DNA from 3 places in the Rhodoferax sp. P2_H8_2 genome. Region 1 is predicted to be linked to each of the others. Evidence: predicted binding sites of a transcription regulator. Region 1 holds the regulator's gene; each other region holds the start of a gene.
The links. Region 1 encodes LexA, which represses DNA repair genes until DNA is damaged. Its sites were predicted from a motif close to ACTGTATNNNNATACAGT; they were not measured.
Positions count from the first base shown of each region.

Region 2: a site for LexA is predicted at 1,540-1,557, ahead of AC1DV6_RS16885 (DNA topoisomerase IV subunit B). Genes of this name have one in related genera too.
Region 3: a site for LexA is predicted at 3,851-3,868, ahead of imuA (translesion DNA synthesis-associated protein ImuA). Genes of this name have one in related genera too.

Region 1 is NZ_JBFUFW010000005.1:282,607-287,762, reverse strand. It holds gene kdsB (3-deoxy-manno-octulosonate cytidylyltransferase) at 1-279, shown strand, start outside; gene adk (adenylate kinase) at 400-1,056, shown strand; gene AC1DV6_RS11770 (asparaginase) at 1,077-2,057, opposite strand; gene lexA (transcriptional repressor LexA) at 2,167-2,841, shown strand; gene AC1DV6_RS11760 (hypothetical protein) at 2,864-3,181, shown strand; gene AC1DV6_RS11755 (D-2-hydroxyacid dehydrogenase family protein) at 3,229-4,236, shown strand; gene AC1DV6_RS11750 (type IV pilus assembly protein FimV) at 4,249-5,156, opposite strand, start outside.
Region 2 is NZ_JBFUFW010000011.1:104,050-109,205, forward strand. It holds gene AC1DV6_RS16885 (DNA topoisomerase IV subunit B) at 1-1,506, opposite strand, end outside; gene AC1DV6_RS16890 (MFS transporter) at 1,633-2,853, shown strand; gene AC1DV6_RS16895 (hypothetical protein) at 2,858-2,983, shown strand; gene AC1DV6_RS16900 (class I SAM-dependent methyltransferase) at 2,985-3,548, shown strand; gene dapA (4-hydroxy-tetrahydrodipicolinate synthase) at 3,582-4,478, shown strand; gene bamC (outer membrane protein assembly factor BamC) at 4,504-5,156, shown strand, end outside.
Region 3 is NZ_JBFUFW010000002.1:469,388-474,543, forward strand. It holds gene AC1DV6_RS05140 (ABC transporter substrate-binding protein) at 1-783, opposite strand, end outside; gene AC1DV6_RS05145 (substrate-binding periplasmic protein) at 919-1,716, shown strand; gene AC1DV6_RS05150 (Y-family DNA polymerase) at 1,742-3,091, opposite strand; gene imuA (translesion DNA synthesis-associated protein ImuA) at 3,060-3,830, opposite strand; gene AC1DV6_RS05160 (class I SAM-dependent methyltransferase) at 3,992-4,756, shown strand; gene AC1DV6_RS05165 (DUF2844 domain-containing protein) at 4,767-5,156, shown strand, end outside.

The DNA of each region.
Region 1 (5,156 bases):
CCTATCCCGTGGTGGCGCGATGGCAATGGGCAAGGCGTACATACATTACCGCAACCGGCACCTTTGCGGCATATCGGTATTTATTCCTATCGCGTGCATTTTTTACGGCAATTTCCCAAGCTGGCGGTGTCGCCGCTGGAGGTCACCGAGTCACTGGAGCAGCTGCGCGCGCTGTGGCATGGCTACCGGATTGCAGTGCACTCAACACTGCATGTACCCGGGCCCGGAGTAGACACACCAGAAGACCTGGAACGGGTACGTAACTTGTTTAAGACGTAGAGCGTCCATTTGTAAGTTGGGAGGCAGGCCGCGCATGCTATTCTTGCCCCCTGACTCCATCTGCAGCGCACCATTGCGGTGCCGCAACGCATCACAGATTTTGACTTTCCGAGGGATTCCATGAGACTGATATTGTTGGGCGCGCCAGGCGCTGGCAAAGGCACGCAGGCCACATTCATTTGTCAAAAATATGGCATTCCTCAGATCTCCACTGGCGACATGCTGCGCGCTGCCGTCAAGGCTGGCACACCGCTGGGCCTGGAAGCCAAGGGCATCATGGATTCGGGCGGTCTGGTCAGCGACGGGCTGATCATCAATCTGGTGAAAGAACGTCTGACACAACCAGATTGCGCCAAAGGTTTCCTGTTTGACGGATTTCCGCGCACCATCCCCCAGGCCGACGCAATGAAAGCCGCTGGCGTGGTGCTCGACTACGTCGTGGAAATTGATGTGCCGTTTGAGGCCATCATCGAACGCATGAGTGGTCGCCGCTCGCACCCAGCATCGGGCCGCACTTACCACGTCAAGTTCAACCCGCCCAAGGTCGCAGGCGTTGACGACGTCACTGGCGAGCCTTTGGTGCAGCGCGAAGACGACAAGGAAGAGACAGTGAAAAAACGCTTGGACGTGTACAGCGCCCAAACACGGCCATTGGTGGAGTACTACTCCAGCTGGGCCAAGCAGGATCCGGACAAGGCGCCGAAATACCGTGCCGTCAGCGGACTGGGCGATGTCAACGCCATCACGGCCAGCGTATTCGCGGCTCTGTCCAGCTAATCAGTACCCGCTTGCCCGTTTTACGGGCACAGCAACTCCAGCATCAGCGCAATCCGTGACTTGACGGGCGAAAGTCCGTCAAAGTGCGGCAATGCCTCTGTGGCTCCGCTTGCGGCAACGATAGCACCCCATGCACACCGTGTGGACCGGACCACCCGGATCCCTTTGGATTGTGCATGGCGCAGAGCTTCGTCCAATGCCTTATGCACTGTCCCATTGCCTGTGCCTGCAACCACCAACCCACGCAGCGGAGCAGTGGCTTCTGGCACCTGCGCCATCAACGCATGCACGATGGCGGCAGTAGCACCCGCATGGCTCACCACAATATCTACGCGTGGCCATTCGGCTGTCACGTTGACTGGAATGGTGAAACGCATAGCTGGCAACGAACGCTCCCAAGCCCGCACTTGCCGCACCCGCCCTTCTTCGACATAGGCCAATGGCCCCGCGTCACCCGAATCAAACGCATTCAATCGGTAGGGATGCACCTTCTGCACATCGCGCGCGCCGTGCACCGTGCCAGCACACACAACCAGCACCCCCGCCGCCCCGGCGGCTCGGGCAACAGCCACGGCATCCAACAGGTTTTGTGGACCATCAGGCGAATGGGCACTGGCAGGCCGCATGGCGCAGGTCAGCACCACGACTTTCTGCGCCAACAAATCCGCGGGAAGCACACTGGCTAAAAAGAACGCCGTTTCCTCCAAAGTGTCGGTCCCATGGGTAATGACCACGGAACGGACATCGTGCGAGGCCAGATGTTCAGAGACGCGCTGTGCCAGTCGGCGCCAATCGCCGAACTCCATGTCCTTGCTGTCGACGTTGGCCACCTGCTCACAATGCAAGGTATCCCCTGATAGAGCCGCCTGCAAGCCTGGAACCCGCCCCAGAACTTGGGTCAGGTCCAGTTGGCCCGACTTGTAGCCGACGTTGTCCCCAGCTTCGGTTGCGGTGCCGGCAATCGTGCCTCCCATCCCCAAAAAAACGACTTTCAATGACATTTTTGAGCTACCCACTTGCAAAAATAATTTAACTGGTTAAAAATACAGTTACTGGATGTGATAACAGTGTTTCCAATCTGCCAGAGCCGACCCAACCTAAGGAGTCACCATGCTAGAGAGCCCCAAACTGACCGCCAGGCAACAACAGATTCTGGACCTGATCCAGAGTGCCATTGCGCGCACCGGAGCGCCTCCTACACGCGCCGAAATCGCCAATGAGCTCGGTTTCAAGTCCGCCAATGCCGCTGAAGAGCATTTGCAGGCCTTGGCACGTAAGGGCGTGATCGAGCTGGTCAGCGGCACCTCTCGGGGCATCCGGCTGCGCAGTGACACCTTGCGCTCCATCCATGAATCTCGCATCAAACAATTTTCCCTGCCTTTGCCTGGCTTGGCCCAACTGGCTCTGCCGCTGATTGGGCGCGTTGCTGCAGGTTCGCCCATTCTCGCGCAGGAACATGTGGACCAGACCTACTATGTCGAAAACAGCTTGTTCCAGCGCAAGCCGGACTACCTGCTGAAGGTGCGCGGCATGTCCATGCGCGACGCTGGCATCATGGATGGCGATCTGCTGGCGGTGCAGGCCACCAAAGACGCGAAAAATGGCCAGATTGTTGTAGCCCGGTTAGGTGAGGAAGTCACCGTCAAACGCTTTCGGCGCAACAAGCACCTGATTGAACTGCACCCCGAAAACCCGGATTACCAAACCATCGTGGTCGAGCCCGGCGAGCCCTTCGAGATCGAAGGCCTCGCTGTAGGCCTGATTCGCAACACGATGCTGATGTGAAAGACCCCCTGCCATGAACGCCATGAATCTTGCCCTCTATGCCCTGCGCCGTGTGTCCGCTGGTTTCCAGGTGATGACGCGCGCGCTGCTGGATTCTTCAGCTAGCCACGGGGCGGTGTGCCTGCCGATTCAGCGCATACGCGTAAATCCTGCTCCGTTTGCACTCCCAAAGCGCACATCTCCTGCCAGCGACGCCTCCATCAAGCCCTTGCGTGTATTGCGCGTGATGGAACCCGGTCAGCAACGCACCTGTGTAGGCAGGATGGTCATCTCCGGCCGCATGGCCGATGTCTGCGCCGAGTTGGATCGCCTCGCCGCCTGCGAAGCTGCAATGTCCTGACACATATTCAGCGGGCCACGTCTGCCTGACAGGGCACAATGGCACGCATGAATATTGTGATTCTTGATGACTACCAGGATGCTGTACGCAAACTGGAGTGTGCCTCCAGGCTGGAGGCCTACCAAGCCAAGGTTTACACCAATACCGTCAAGGGATTGGGCCAGTTATCGATACGTTTGAAGGATGCAGACATTGTTGTTCTGATCCGGGAACGCACCCACATCACCCGGCAGCTGATTGAAAAGCTGCCTAAACTCAAACTCATTTCCCAGACGGGTCGCGCAGGCAGCCACATTGATGTAAATGCCTGTACCGAGCGTGGCATTGCTGTTGCCGAAGGCATAGGCTCACCGGTAGCACCGGCTGAGTTGACTTGGGCCTTGGTTCTTGCGGGTATGCGCCGTTTGCCCCATTACATCGGGAATCTCAAGCATGGCGTCTGGCAGCAAGCAGGCTTAAAGGCCGGCTCCATGCCCGCCAATTTTGGACTGGGCAATGTGCTCCAAGGCAAGACCATCGGTATCTGGGGTTATGGAAAGATCGGGCAGCTGGTTGCGGGCTATGGCCGCGCCTTTGGCATGCGGGTCCTCATCTGGGGCAGTGAGGCATCGCGCGAGAAGGCGCAGCAGGATGGCTACGAAGCCGCGGCCAGCCGTGAAGAATTTTTCAGTGAATGCGACGTCTTGTCACTACACCTTCGGCTGAACGAAAGCACTTCAGGAATCGTCAAGCAAGCTGATCTCAGTTTAATGAAGCCCACTGCCCTGCTGGTGAACACATCACGCTCCGAGCTGATTGAAACCGACGCCATGATTGGTGCACTGAACCGCGGGCGGCCCGGGATGGCCGCGATTGACGTATTCGAGACAGAGCCCATCCTGCAGGGCCACGCACTTTTGCGCTTGGAAAACTGTATTTGTACGCCCCACATTGGCTATGTGGAGAAGGACAGCTACGAAATGTATTTCGGACATGCGTTTGACAATGTGGTCAACTTCATCCGTGGCACACCCACCAACATCGTCAACCCGGGTGCCCTGCAGGTACGGCGTTAGTGCCTGTCGGCGCTATATTTTTCGCGTATTTGGGCTGCCGGTATTGGAGAAGCCGGACACTTCAAAATCAATCAAATTCTGGCTTGCACTGTCCAGATTCAGATCAACATCACCATGTACCGAACTGCTTATGGCTGGCAGAGGCACAGTGTCTGCACCGACTTCGTGGGTCGCAGGCGGATCGTAGGTGATGCCATCAGCATGGTTAGCGGTGGCGGTCGACACCGCCTTGGACGCACTGAATGGCGCCAGCAGCGAATCAGACAGCCCTTCTACGCGGCCAGCCACACCATGCAGCATCAGCAGATCACGATAGGCCTCCAGGTCAAAGTGCAGCTGCTGGTTGGCGTCCTTTGACTTGACCAGATAGCGCTCAATGACCTCCAAAGCGGCGGTAGTGTGCCACGCCTCGGTGATCTCTCTGCACACGTCGGGGTACTGATCCAGCCGGCTACCAGACTGGCTGAACGTGACGTACTCGGGAACCTCTCCGGTAAAAAGGATGTTGAATTCCTTGCGATACCGTTCAAACGCTTCCTTACGACTGAGCGTGTGCAGGATTTTCAGCAAATCGAGGTAGACAAGCGGGTTGGATTCTCCGCTGTCCTTGATATCGGCTTCCAGCAAATGAATGGCGTCTTCGTATTGCCCCAGAGTCATGAAGAAATCCGCTTGCTGACGCACATCCAGCAGCTCTTGGCTGTTGATTGCCCGCAAGGTGCCTGCCACACTGTGCGCAAAATCGCGTGCCCCCGGCTCGGCTTTGGGCTTATCGGTTGCCACCATGCCGGGTTGCGGCGGCAATGGTGGGAGATCGTTACGGGCCACCGGCGCAAACACTGACGGACCCATTTCTAGATCCACGTCAATGTCGATGTCAACTGAACTGACACGCTGCTGTGGTGCCTGTGCTGTGTAGG
Region 2 (5,156 bases), on a different contig from region 1:
GCGCAGGCCGGACAGATCGGGCGTGTCATTCGGGCCGTGTGGATCGACGCCAATAGCGACCGAGATGTCATGGATTTCGGTATTGGCAAACAGGCGATCGCGGTCCACCTCCCAGGTGTTCAGCACCTTGCCGCGCAGCGGCAAGATCGCCTGATTCTCCTTATCGCGGCCCATCTTGGCGCTACCACCCGCCGAATCGCCCTCGACCAGAAACACTTCGTTGTAGGCGATGTCTTTGCTTTCGCAATCCGTCAACTTGCCGGGCAACACGGCCACGCCGCTGCTCTTGCGTTTCTCAACTTTTTGCCCGGCTTTCTGCCGGGTCTGTGCAGCCTTGATGGCCAGCTCGGCCAGCTTCTTGCCGTAGTCCACATGCTGGTTCAGCCACAGCTCCAGCGTGGGGCGTACAAAGCTGGAGACCAGGCGCACCGCGTCGCGCGAATTCAGGCGCTCCTTGATCTGGCCTTGGAATTGCGGGTCCAGCACTTTGGCGCTCAGCACATAGCTGGCGCGCGCAAACACGTCTTCTGGCATCAGCTTGACGCCTTTGGGTAGCAGGCTATGCAACTCGATAAAGCTTTTCACCGCCGTGAACAAGCCATCGCGCAGGCCGCTTTCGTGCGTGCCGCCAGCGCTGGTGGGGATCAGGTTCACATAGCTCTCGCGCACCGGGTTGCCTTCTTCGGTGAAAGCCACGCACCAGCTGGCGCCCTCGCCTTCGGCAAAGTTGTCGCTCTGCGCATCCGCAAAGCCTTCGCCGTCAAACAGCGGGATGACAGGGTCGCCGTTCAGCGTCTGCATCAGATAGTCTTTGAGGCCGCCCTTGTAGAGCCAGTTCTGTGTGTCTTTGGTCTTCTCAACCACCAGCGTCACGCTGACGCCCGGCATCAGCACCGCTTTGCTACGCAATAAATGGGTCAGCTCGGCCATGGGCAGCGCCGCTGACTCAAAGTATTTGGCGTCCGGCCAGGCGCGTACCGTGGTGCCCGACTTGCGGTCGCCTTCACCGGCTTTGCGCAATTGCAGCGCTTCGGTGACGTCGCCGCCGGAAAAGACGATATGGGCCACTTGGCCTTCGCGGTAGCTGGTCACCTCCAGCCGTTTGCTCAGGGCATTGGTCACGGACACACCCACGCCATGCAGGCCGCCGGAGAAGCTGTAGGCGCCGCCCTTGCCCTTGTCGAACTTGCCACCTGCGTGCAGACGGGTGTAGACCAGCTCGATCACCGGGGCTTTTTCTTCCGGGTGCATGCCGAACGGAATACCGCGGCCGTCGTCTTCGATGGTGACCGAACCGTCGGTATGCAGGATGACCTTGATCTTCTTACCGAAGCCGGCCAGCGCTTCATCGGCCGCGTTGTCCAACACTTCCTGGATCACGTGCAGCGGGTTGTCGGTCCGGGTATACATGCCCGGACGCTGTTTGACAGGCTCCAGTCCCTTGAGGACGCGGATAGAGCCTTCGGAGTATTCGGAGTTGGGTTTGACGGAGTTGCTTGTTGCCATAGCGCGGGATTGTAGTTCGGCGGATGCTCATTCACTGTACGAAACCACAGTAAGCCAATTCTACTGACGACAAGGGTGTCATCGTCAGCACTGCGCCGCCAACCCGAAATCGCTACATTAGGCGGCATGCATACCAGCCCCAAAACCCTATCCATGACCCAGGTCCTCGTCTGCGGGGCGATGATCGTCACGCTGTCCATGGGCATACGCCATGGCTTTGGGCTGTGGTTGCAGCCGATCACCCAAGACCGGGACTGGACCCGCGAAACCTTTGCCTTTGCAATCGCCATCCAGAACCTGGCCTGGGGCGTCAGTGGCATCTTTGCTGGCATCGTTGCCGACCGTTTTGGCGCATTCCGCGTGATCGTGGGCGGCGCTCTTCTATATGCGTTAGGTCTGATCGGCATGGGTTATGCCAATACCCCATTGCTGTTTGGTCTGTCCACCGGCATCCTCATTGGTATCGCTCAGGCCGGCACCACTTACGCCGTGGTCTACGGCGTCATCGGTCGCAACGTGCCCGAAGCCAAGCGCTCCTGGGCGATGGGCATCACAGCGGCAGCCGGCTCGTTCGGGCAGTTTTTGATGGTGCCTATCGAAGGCTTTGCCATCCGCACCTTTGGCTGGCAAGAAGCGCTGACGCTGCTGGGCTTGGCCGCGCTGATCATGGCGCCACTGGCTTGGGGCCTGCGCGAACCGGGTTTTGCCGGCGGCACTGCGCCGAAACGGGAGCAGACGGTGATGCAGGCCGTAGCAGAAGCCTTCAAGTACCCCAGCTTCCAGTTGCTGATGGCCGGCTACTTTGTGTGCGGCTTCCAGGTCGTCTTCATCGGTGTGCACATGCCCAGCTATTTGAAAGACAAAGGCCTGTCGCCTGAAGTCGCCAGTTACGCGCTGGCGCTGATCGGCCTGTTCAATGTGTTCGGCACCTACACAGCAGGCGTGCTCGGTCAAAAAATGGCCAAGCGAAAGATACTGGCCTTCATCTACTTCGCCCGCTCCGTGGCCATCTCCCTGTTCCTGATCGCCCCGCTGACACCCGCCAGCGTCTACATATTCGCCAGCGTAATGGGTTTCTTGTGGCTCTCTACTGTTCCGGTGACCAACGCGACGGTGGCGCAGATTTTCGGCGTCGCACATTTGTCCATGCTCAGCGGCTTTGTGTTCTTCAGCCACCAGATTGGCTCGTTCCTGGGCGTCTGGCTGGGCGGCGTGCTGTATGACCGCACCGGCAGCTACGACATCGTCTGGTACATCGCGATTGCACTGGGCGTACTGGCTGCGCTGGTGAATTTGCCAATCAAGGAGCGGGCCATTGCCCGCCCGACGCTGGCCGGTGCCCACTGACACCATGAACCACAGCAAGCACTGGCTTTGGTATCTGGTAGCAGGGCTGGCCCTGGCCGCTGCCGCCAGTCTTTATATGCAGCCCGATTTTCTGGTGCAAATCTCCAACCAGATCTGGGCCTGTTTCTAAGGTGGATTGCCAGACTTCGCCTCCCTCGCCATGGATTGCCCGTTGGTCGCACTTGGTGCCGCCGGGCGCCAGTGTGCTCGATGTGGCCTGCGGATCAGGTCGGCACATGGCGTGGTTCCATGGCCGTGGTCACCCCGTCACTGGCGTGGACCGCGACCTGACCTCAGCCAACGCAGCGCGGTGCCCGGGCACACTGGTTGCCGCAGACATTGAAGCCAATCCCTGGCCTTTGCTCACTGCATCGCATCCAACCCAGTTCGGCGCTGTTGTAGTCACCAATTATTTGTGGCGCGCGCTGCTGCCCACCATCCTTGAAAGCGTGGCGCCGGGTGGCGTTTTGCTGTACGAAACCTTCGCTATGGGCAACGAAACGGTAGGCCGCCCCAGTCGCGCAGACTTCCTGTTGCAACCAGGCGAGCTGCTGGAACTTTGCCGCGGTTGGCACATCGTGGCCTATGAGAATGGCACACTGGAGGCGCCCGCGCGTTTTGTGCAGCGCATCGCGGCCGTCAAGCCTTTACCGGGCAGTGACACAGACCTGGCCCGAAAGCGCTATCCACTCTAGTTAAAATGCCCGTTTCCTGAAACATTTGCCTTCATGACTTCCTCTACCGGCCCGATCCGCGGCAGCATCGTTGCACTCATCACTCCCATGCTGGAAAGCGGCGGGGTGGACTACCCCGCATTGCGCAAGCTGATTGACTGGCACATAGACCAGGGCACCGACTGCATTGGCGTGGTCGGTACCACCGGCGAGTCGCCCACCGTCACGGTAGAAGAGCATTGCGAGATCATCCGCGTCTCGGTCGAGCAAGCCGCAGGCCGCAAACCCGTGATGGCCGGTTGCGGCGCCAACTCCACGCGCGAAGCGATTGAACTGGCCCAGTTTGCCAAGAAGGTTGGCGCGGACTGCCAGTTGCAGGTCGTTCCCTATTACAACAAGCCCACACAAGAAGGCCAGTACCAGCACTTCAAGGCGATTGCCGAAGCCACTGGCGATCTGCCCGTCATTTTGTACAACGTGCCCGGCCGCTCGGTTGCCGATATGGCGCACGAAACGGTTTTGCGTCTGGCGCAGGTGCCTGGCATCGTGGGCATCAAGGAAGCCACCGGCAACATCGAACGCGCGCAATGGCTGATCAAGGAAGTTCCAAAAAGCTTCTCCATCTACTCCGGTGACGATCCGACCGCAGTCGCACTGATGCTGTGCGGCGGCCATGGCAATGTCAGCGTCACGGCCAATATTGCACCTAAACTGATGCACGAACTTTGTATGGCGGCCATGGCCGGCGACATTGCCAAGGCGATGGACATCCAGATGCGCCTGTTGCCTCTGCACAAAACGCTTTTTGTTGAATCCAACCCCATTCCCGTGAAGTGGGCAGCATCCCGCATGGGCCTGTGTGGTGAGGCGTTGCGCCTGCCACTGACTCCGTTGACACCGGCCAACCAGCAGACCTTGGAGCGCGTTATGCAATCCACTGGCCTGATTTGAAGTTTTTCTCCCTTTAAGGATATTTGTGAACCATTCCCCCAAATTGGCACTTCTGGGCATTGCCCTGTCATTGGCAGCATGCTCCTCCCTGGATGGCGAGAAGATTGATTACCGCAGTAACGCAAAAGCCAAGGCGCCGTCCCTGGATATACCGCCTGATCTGACCCAATTGTCCAGAGACACCCGCTATACCGTGGTGGGTGGGGCCGTGTCTGCCTCCGGCTTTCAGGGCAACCAGCCCGTAGCCGACAAGGCGCCTGTTGCCGCCACGACGTTGGGCGATGTGCGCATCGAGCGCCAGGGCAACCAGCGCTGGCTGGTGGTGGCCCGTCCGGCCGACAAGCTGTGGGAGCCTATCAAAGACTTCTGGACCGACAACGGTTTCACCCTGACCCAAGACCAAAACACCTTGGGCATCATGGAAACCGACTGGGCCGAAAACCGTGCCAAGATTCCACAGGATTTCATCCGCACCGCGCTGGGCAAAATTCTCGACGGTCTGTACTCCACCAGTGAGCGCGACAAGTTCCGCACCCGCCTGGAGCGCGACGCCAATGGCAACACCGAAATCTACATCAGCCACCGCGGCATGATCGAGGTTTACACCTCTGAGTCCAAGGACAACACCCGTTGGCAGCCCCGCGCCACGGACCCCGAACTCGAGGCCGAATTCCTGCG
Region 3 (5,156 bases), on a different contig from region 1:
CTCATCCGACAGCGCCTTGGTGCCAACGAAAGACACATTGAAGAACTGACCGCCATAACCCGCCTTGCGCGCGGCACGGATATAGGCCGCGCAGGTCTTGTAAGCGCTGATCTGCACCACCGCGTCGGGCATCGCCGCGTTGAGCGTTGCCACAGCAGCGGCCACGTCCACGGTATTACGTTCGACCGAGGCAATCGCCACTGGCTTGCTGTCCAATTTGGCCAGCGCTGCGGTCACGCCATCCAGTCCGGCCTTGCCGTAGGCATCGTTCTGGTACAGCACGGCCACCTTGCGCAAACCGACGTGGTTGAGCTGTTTGACGATCAGGGCGGTTTCGTCGTTGTACGAAGCACGCACATGGAAGACCTGTGGATGCTGGGGATTGCGCAAACCCATGGCACCGGTAAAAGGGGCGACAAAAGGAACTTTGGCTTTCAGTGCCAGCGGTAATGCGGCCAGGCTGGTGGGCGTACCTACATAGGCAAACAGCGCCAGCACGTCCTGATCAATCAGCTTGCGCGTGTTTTCCGCGCAGCGGTCCGGCTCATAGCCATCATCCAGTTGGTGAATCTCCAGCATGCGACCGCCTACACCGCCACTGGCATTGATCTGGCTGAAATACAGCTGTGCGCCGGCGTGGTACTGGATGCCCAATTGCGCCGCCGGACCGGTAAAAGGAGCCGATTGGCCGAACACGATTTTGTCGGACTGCGCGTGCACGGCCGGAAAACCCATCAAAGCCGTAGCACCGGAAGCGAGTGAGAATTGGCGTCGATTGATCATGATTTTTATGCAAAAAATAGGGGCTTTTGGATTATGCATCCGCCATCACAACTGCCAACCCTTCGCCATCGATGGCATGCCTTACAGTAGAAGCTACTAAAAAGGCTAGTGCAGATGGCTTTGGGGTTTCGCAAAATGGCACGTTGGATGCTGGCCTTGGGCTGGCTGCTGGTGCTGGCGCATTCCGCCCAAGCAGCGGACTGCGGCATCAAGACCGTGCGCTGGTATGACGATGCACCTTACTCCTTTGCAGGCCCCAATGGCGAGGTGCGCGGCTTCAATGCCGATCTGGTGCGCGAAGCCTTGCATCGCATGGGCTGCACTGCCAAATTTGTAGAGATGCCATGGGCCCGCGCATTGGTCGAACTGGAGGCCGGGCGGCTGGATGTTCTGCCCGGCGCACTGCGCAAACCGGAGCGCGAACGCTTCGCCTATTTCTCTCGCGCAATCAACCGTTCTCCCAATGTATTGTTCATGCACAAGAACGCACAGGCGATCTACAGCATCAACAAACTGGCCGACCTGATGGGTACCAATTTTCGCTTGGGCGCACAGATTGGCGTGACGTACGGACCCGACTTTGACGCACTGTCCCAGAACCCGGAATTCACCTCCCGGATTACCCCGTTATCGCTGCGCAAAAGTGCCTGGAAGATGATGGAAGTCGGACGGCTGGATGGCATCATTGCCGACGAAGCCACGGCGCTGGCAGAGCTACATGAGCTGGGTCTCTCCAAAGACATCGTGCGCTCCAGCGTCGTGGTTTCGCTGGAACCCGCGATGATTGCTTTGAGTAAAAAGTCGCTGACAGAAGATTTTCTAAAAGGTTTTGACCGCAGTCTGGGCAGCATGTTGAGCGATGGAAAGTACCGCGAAATCCGCGAACGCTACGTGCCTTGCACCGCTTCTGTTGAAACATTGGGTTGCAAATAAGCGCACTTTGTTACCAAATATTGGCTCAGGCAAACCAGCCGTGTAAAAACCAGCGCGGATTCGCATCTGGCGCCTGCAGCCGATCACGGTAAATCCACAACAAACCATGCTGCGCACTGCGCGCCACAAAGTAATCGCGCAGCACTGGTACGCCTTCCAGCCACCCCGTCTCCAACCGCTGCGGCCCTGCCAGTACTTCCAAGGCGCCTTGGTATTGCGGCTGCGTCTGGTGCACCTGCAGCGGCAATGGTGCAGCCAGCAGCCAGGTCGGATAGATCGCAGCATTCGGATGAATTTTCAAGGGAAAAAGGCCTGCAACGCCCGCAGAATGTGCGTAAGCAGCTCCTGATTTAGGAGCATCTTTAACATCCCATGTACTCCAGCGCTGCATGCATTCAGGCACATGGCTGGCATACGGCTGCACGCTTTGCACCTGCTCTTTGCCCAAACGGGCGCCCAGGCGCTCAAGCGTCTGGTGCAGGCTGTCGCCCTTGCGCTGGTCTTCCGGCAGCAGGCTCCAGCTTTCGCCAGGCATCGCCTGCGTTTGCAGCGTGCGCAGACGCAAGTGAAGCACAGGCGCGGGCAAGCTAACGCGCGCCAGTTGCTCGCCCAACAGGCGTTGCAAATGCTGCATGTCCTGTGTCGGGTGCGCAGTACGCAGCTCAAGCCGCCCCCGCTGACCACCGCTGTGGTGGGCGTCCACATGCTGCACATTTGAACGCCGTGCATCCAGCTCCCACACCAGCTCCAGTGTCAGCACACCCAGTTGACGTGCGCGCAGCCACACCAGCAATTGCGACAGCAAGCGGCGCGCACCGAACAGCAGGGCTGGCGCCGACTCCACACTGGCCGTCAGTTCGAGCGGCACGTCAAACACCTCGGGCAATGTGATCCACGGGTACAGCTCGGCGCGATGGCCATAGGCCTGGTCCAGCGCATCCACCAGCCCCGCGCCAAAGCGGCGCACCAGCCCGCCGCGCGGCAGCGCGCGCATCTGCCCCCAAGTGCGCACCCCCAGCCGCACAAACGTAGGCAGATGCACGCGTGCTGCAGCCAGTACTTTGACCGGCAAGGCGTCCACAGGCGCGTCAGGCGCGGCACTCCACAAACGCCCCAATGCTATTAAAGATGTAGCGCCTTGCGCCTGCTGTATGCGCGCTACAGGCTTGTTTTTCTGATGAAATAACTGCAGCAATGCCGCACGCCCACCAAACAGGCGCTCGCTGGCCGAGATCTCCAGTACCAGTGCATCTTCCACGCGCGCGACCAGCGGCGTGAAGCACAGCGCATTCCAGGCCAGCGCGGTGTGGATGTCAGCCGGTATGGGTGCGTCTGTCGGCGCATCAGGCGCGGGCTGTAGTGCGATCCAGTGCATGGATAGAAGCCAGCGCACGTGTGCGCACAGGGGGCGGACGGCGCTCTGGACGCGCAGCCGCCAGCAGCGAATCCAGCAGGGCACCACGCGCCCGCAGATGCAGAGGCGCATCCAGCGGCGGGCCACGTCGCTTGAGTATCTGAATCTGCAAAGCGTCTGAGTCGGCATCGTTACTTGGCGCAATCTGCAGGCGCAGCGCAGCGGGAGATGCTTCGCTCTGTGCTTGCTGTGGACGCATCACGAACAACAGTTTGTGAAATTCGGTGGCCGCCATTTGCAGACGGCGAAGCTGATCCGACCGCACCTGCGGCAACCAGGCCAGCACCGCGTCCACCTCGGCGCAACGCAGCACCTGCTCGGTCGCCCACAGACGCTGGGCGGCGGTCTGCGCACCCACATGCAACAGACGCTGCAGTGCCAAGCCCTGCGCCGACAGCGATGGCGCAAACGGCACTTGCGGCGCACCCACCAGCACCACAGGACCGTGTCCGCTGCGCGCCAGCGCTGGCAACAGCAGTCGCCACTCGCTGTGCATGCCATCGGGTTGCAGCAACTCCGTCAGCGCCCCCAGCGGCCAGCCGCCACCCGGCAACTGTGCGTCCAGCAGCGCGTCCCCCGTGGGCAATATCTGCGTGGCAGACTGGGCCAGCGTGTGCGCATGCCAGACATCGGCATGGATGTCTTCCGGTGCCACCATCTCTCTGGACGACACTTTGTGGATGAGCGCAAGCGCAGGCATGGCAAGGGTTTCGACTTGTAACTGTATTTATGTACAGTATATAGCACCGACTGTAACAATGCAAAACCAAGGGCCTGCCTACAATGACTTCGTACCACCACATCTCTGCAAGGCCTTCTGTGAAAAAAGCGATCTCCACGGTTCTCTTCACCCTGTCTTTCATGGCCGCAGCGCAAGCGCAAGACGCACTGCAATCGGCCATCGCCGCGCCCCACCGCACGCCAGCCTTTGCCGCCCGCGATGTCTGGCGCCACCCGTATGAAACGCTGAGCTTCTTTGGCATTCGCCCCGACATGACCGTGGTGGAGATCAGCCCTGGCGGCGGCTGGTACACCGAAATCCTCGCACCCTATTTGATGGCCAAAGGCCAACTGGTGCTGGCCGCTGACGATCCGGATTCCGACAGCCAATACGCCCGCAACAGCATTGCGCGCCTGCAAAAGAAACTGGCGGCCCAGCCCGAGCTGTACGGCAAGGTGCGCATCGGGGTGTTTGCACCACCGAAGAAGCTGCAGTACATCGCACCGCAAAGCGCCGACCTGGTGCTGACCTTCCGCAATGTGCACAACTGGGTTGATGCTGGCGGTGAAGACAACGTCAAGGCCGTGTTTGCCAGCGCTTACGCGAGCCTGAAATCCGGCGGCGTGTTCGGCGTCGTCGAGCACCGCCTGCCCGCCAGCCGCGTTCAGGACGCGAAAGCCAGCAACGGTTATGTGCAGGTGGACTATGTGACGCGGATTGCGCAAAGCGTGGGCTTCAAACTGGCTGGCACATCCGAGGTCAATGCCAACCCCAAAGACACTGCCGACCACACCAACGGCGTCTGGGCATTGCCGCCGACCTATGCCAACAAGGATGTGGATCGGGAGAAATACACCGCCATTGGCGAGAGCGACCGCATGACCTTGAAGTTCGTCAAGCCCTGAGCCCGCGCACATGCATCCACGCCTTCGACACTGGCACAGCAGTTGGTGCCTGATGCTGCTGCTGGCCTGCGACAGCAGCCACGCCACGCTGGGCGAGAAACGCAGCACTAGCGCGGCGAGCACAACAGCTTCGACCATCGCAGCGCCGCAATTGCGCGCCCAGGCATCAACGCTGCAGACCGCAGGCGTTACCCAGCAGACCACCCAATTGCCCAACGGCACCAGCGTCGTCGAATACATGGACCGCAACGGCACCGTATTTGCCGTGACATGGGAAGGCCCGGTGCTGCCGGATTTGCCCGCCACGTTGGGGCGCTACTTTGCGCAGTTCAAATCCGAGGTCCAGCAGTTGGGCACCGCCAGTCGCCGGGCTGGCGTACTGAATCTGCGCGACAGCGAT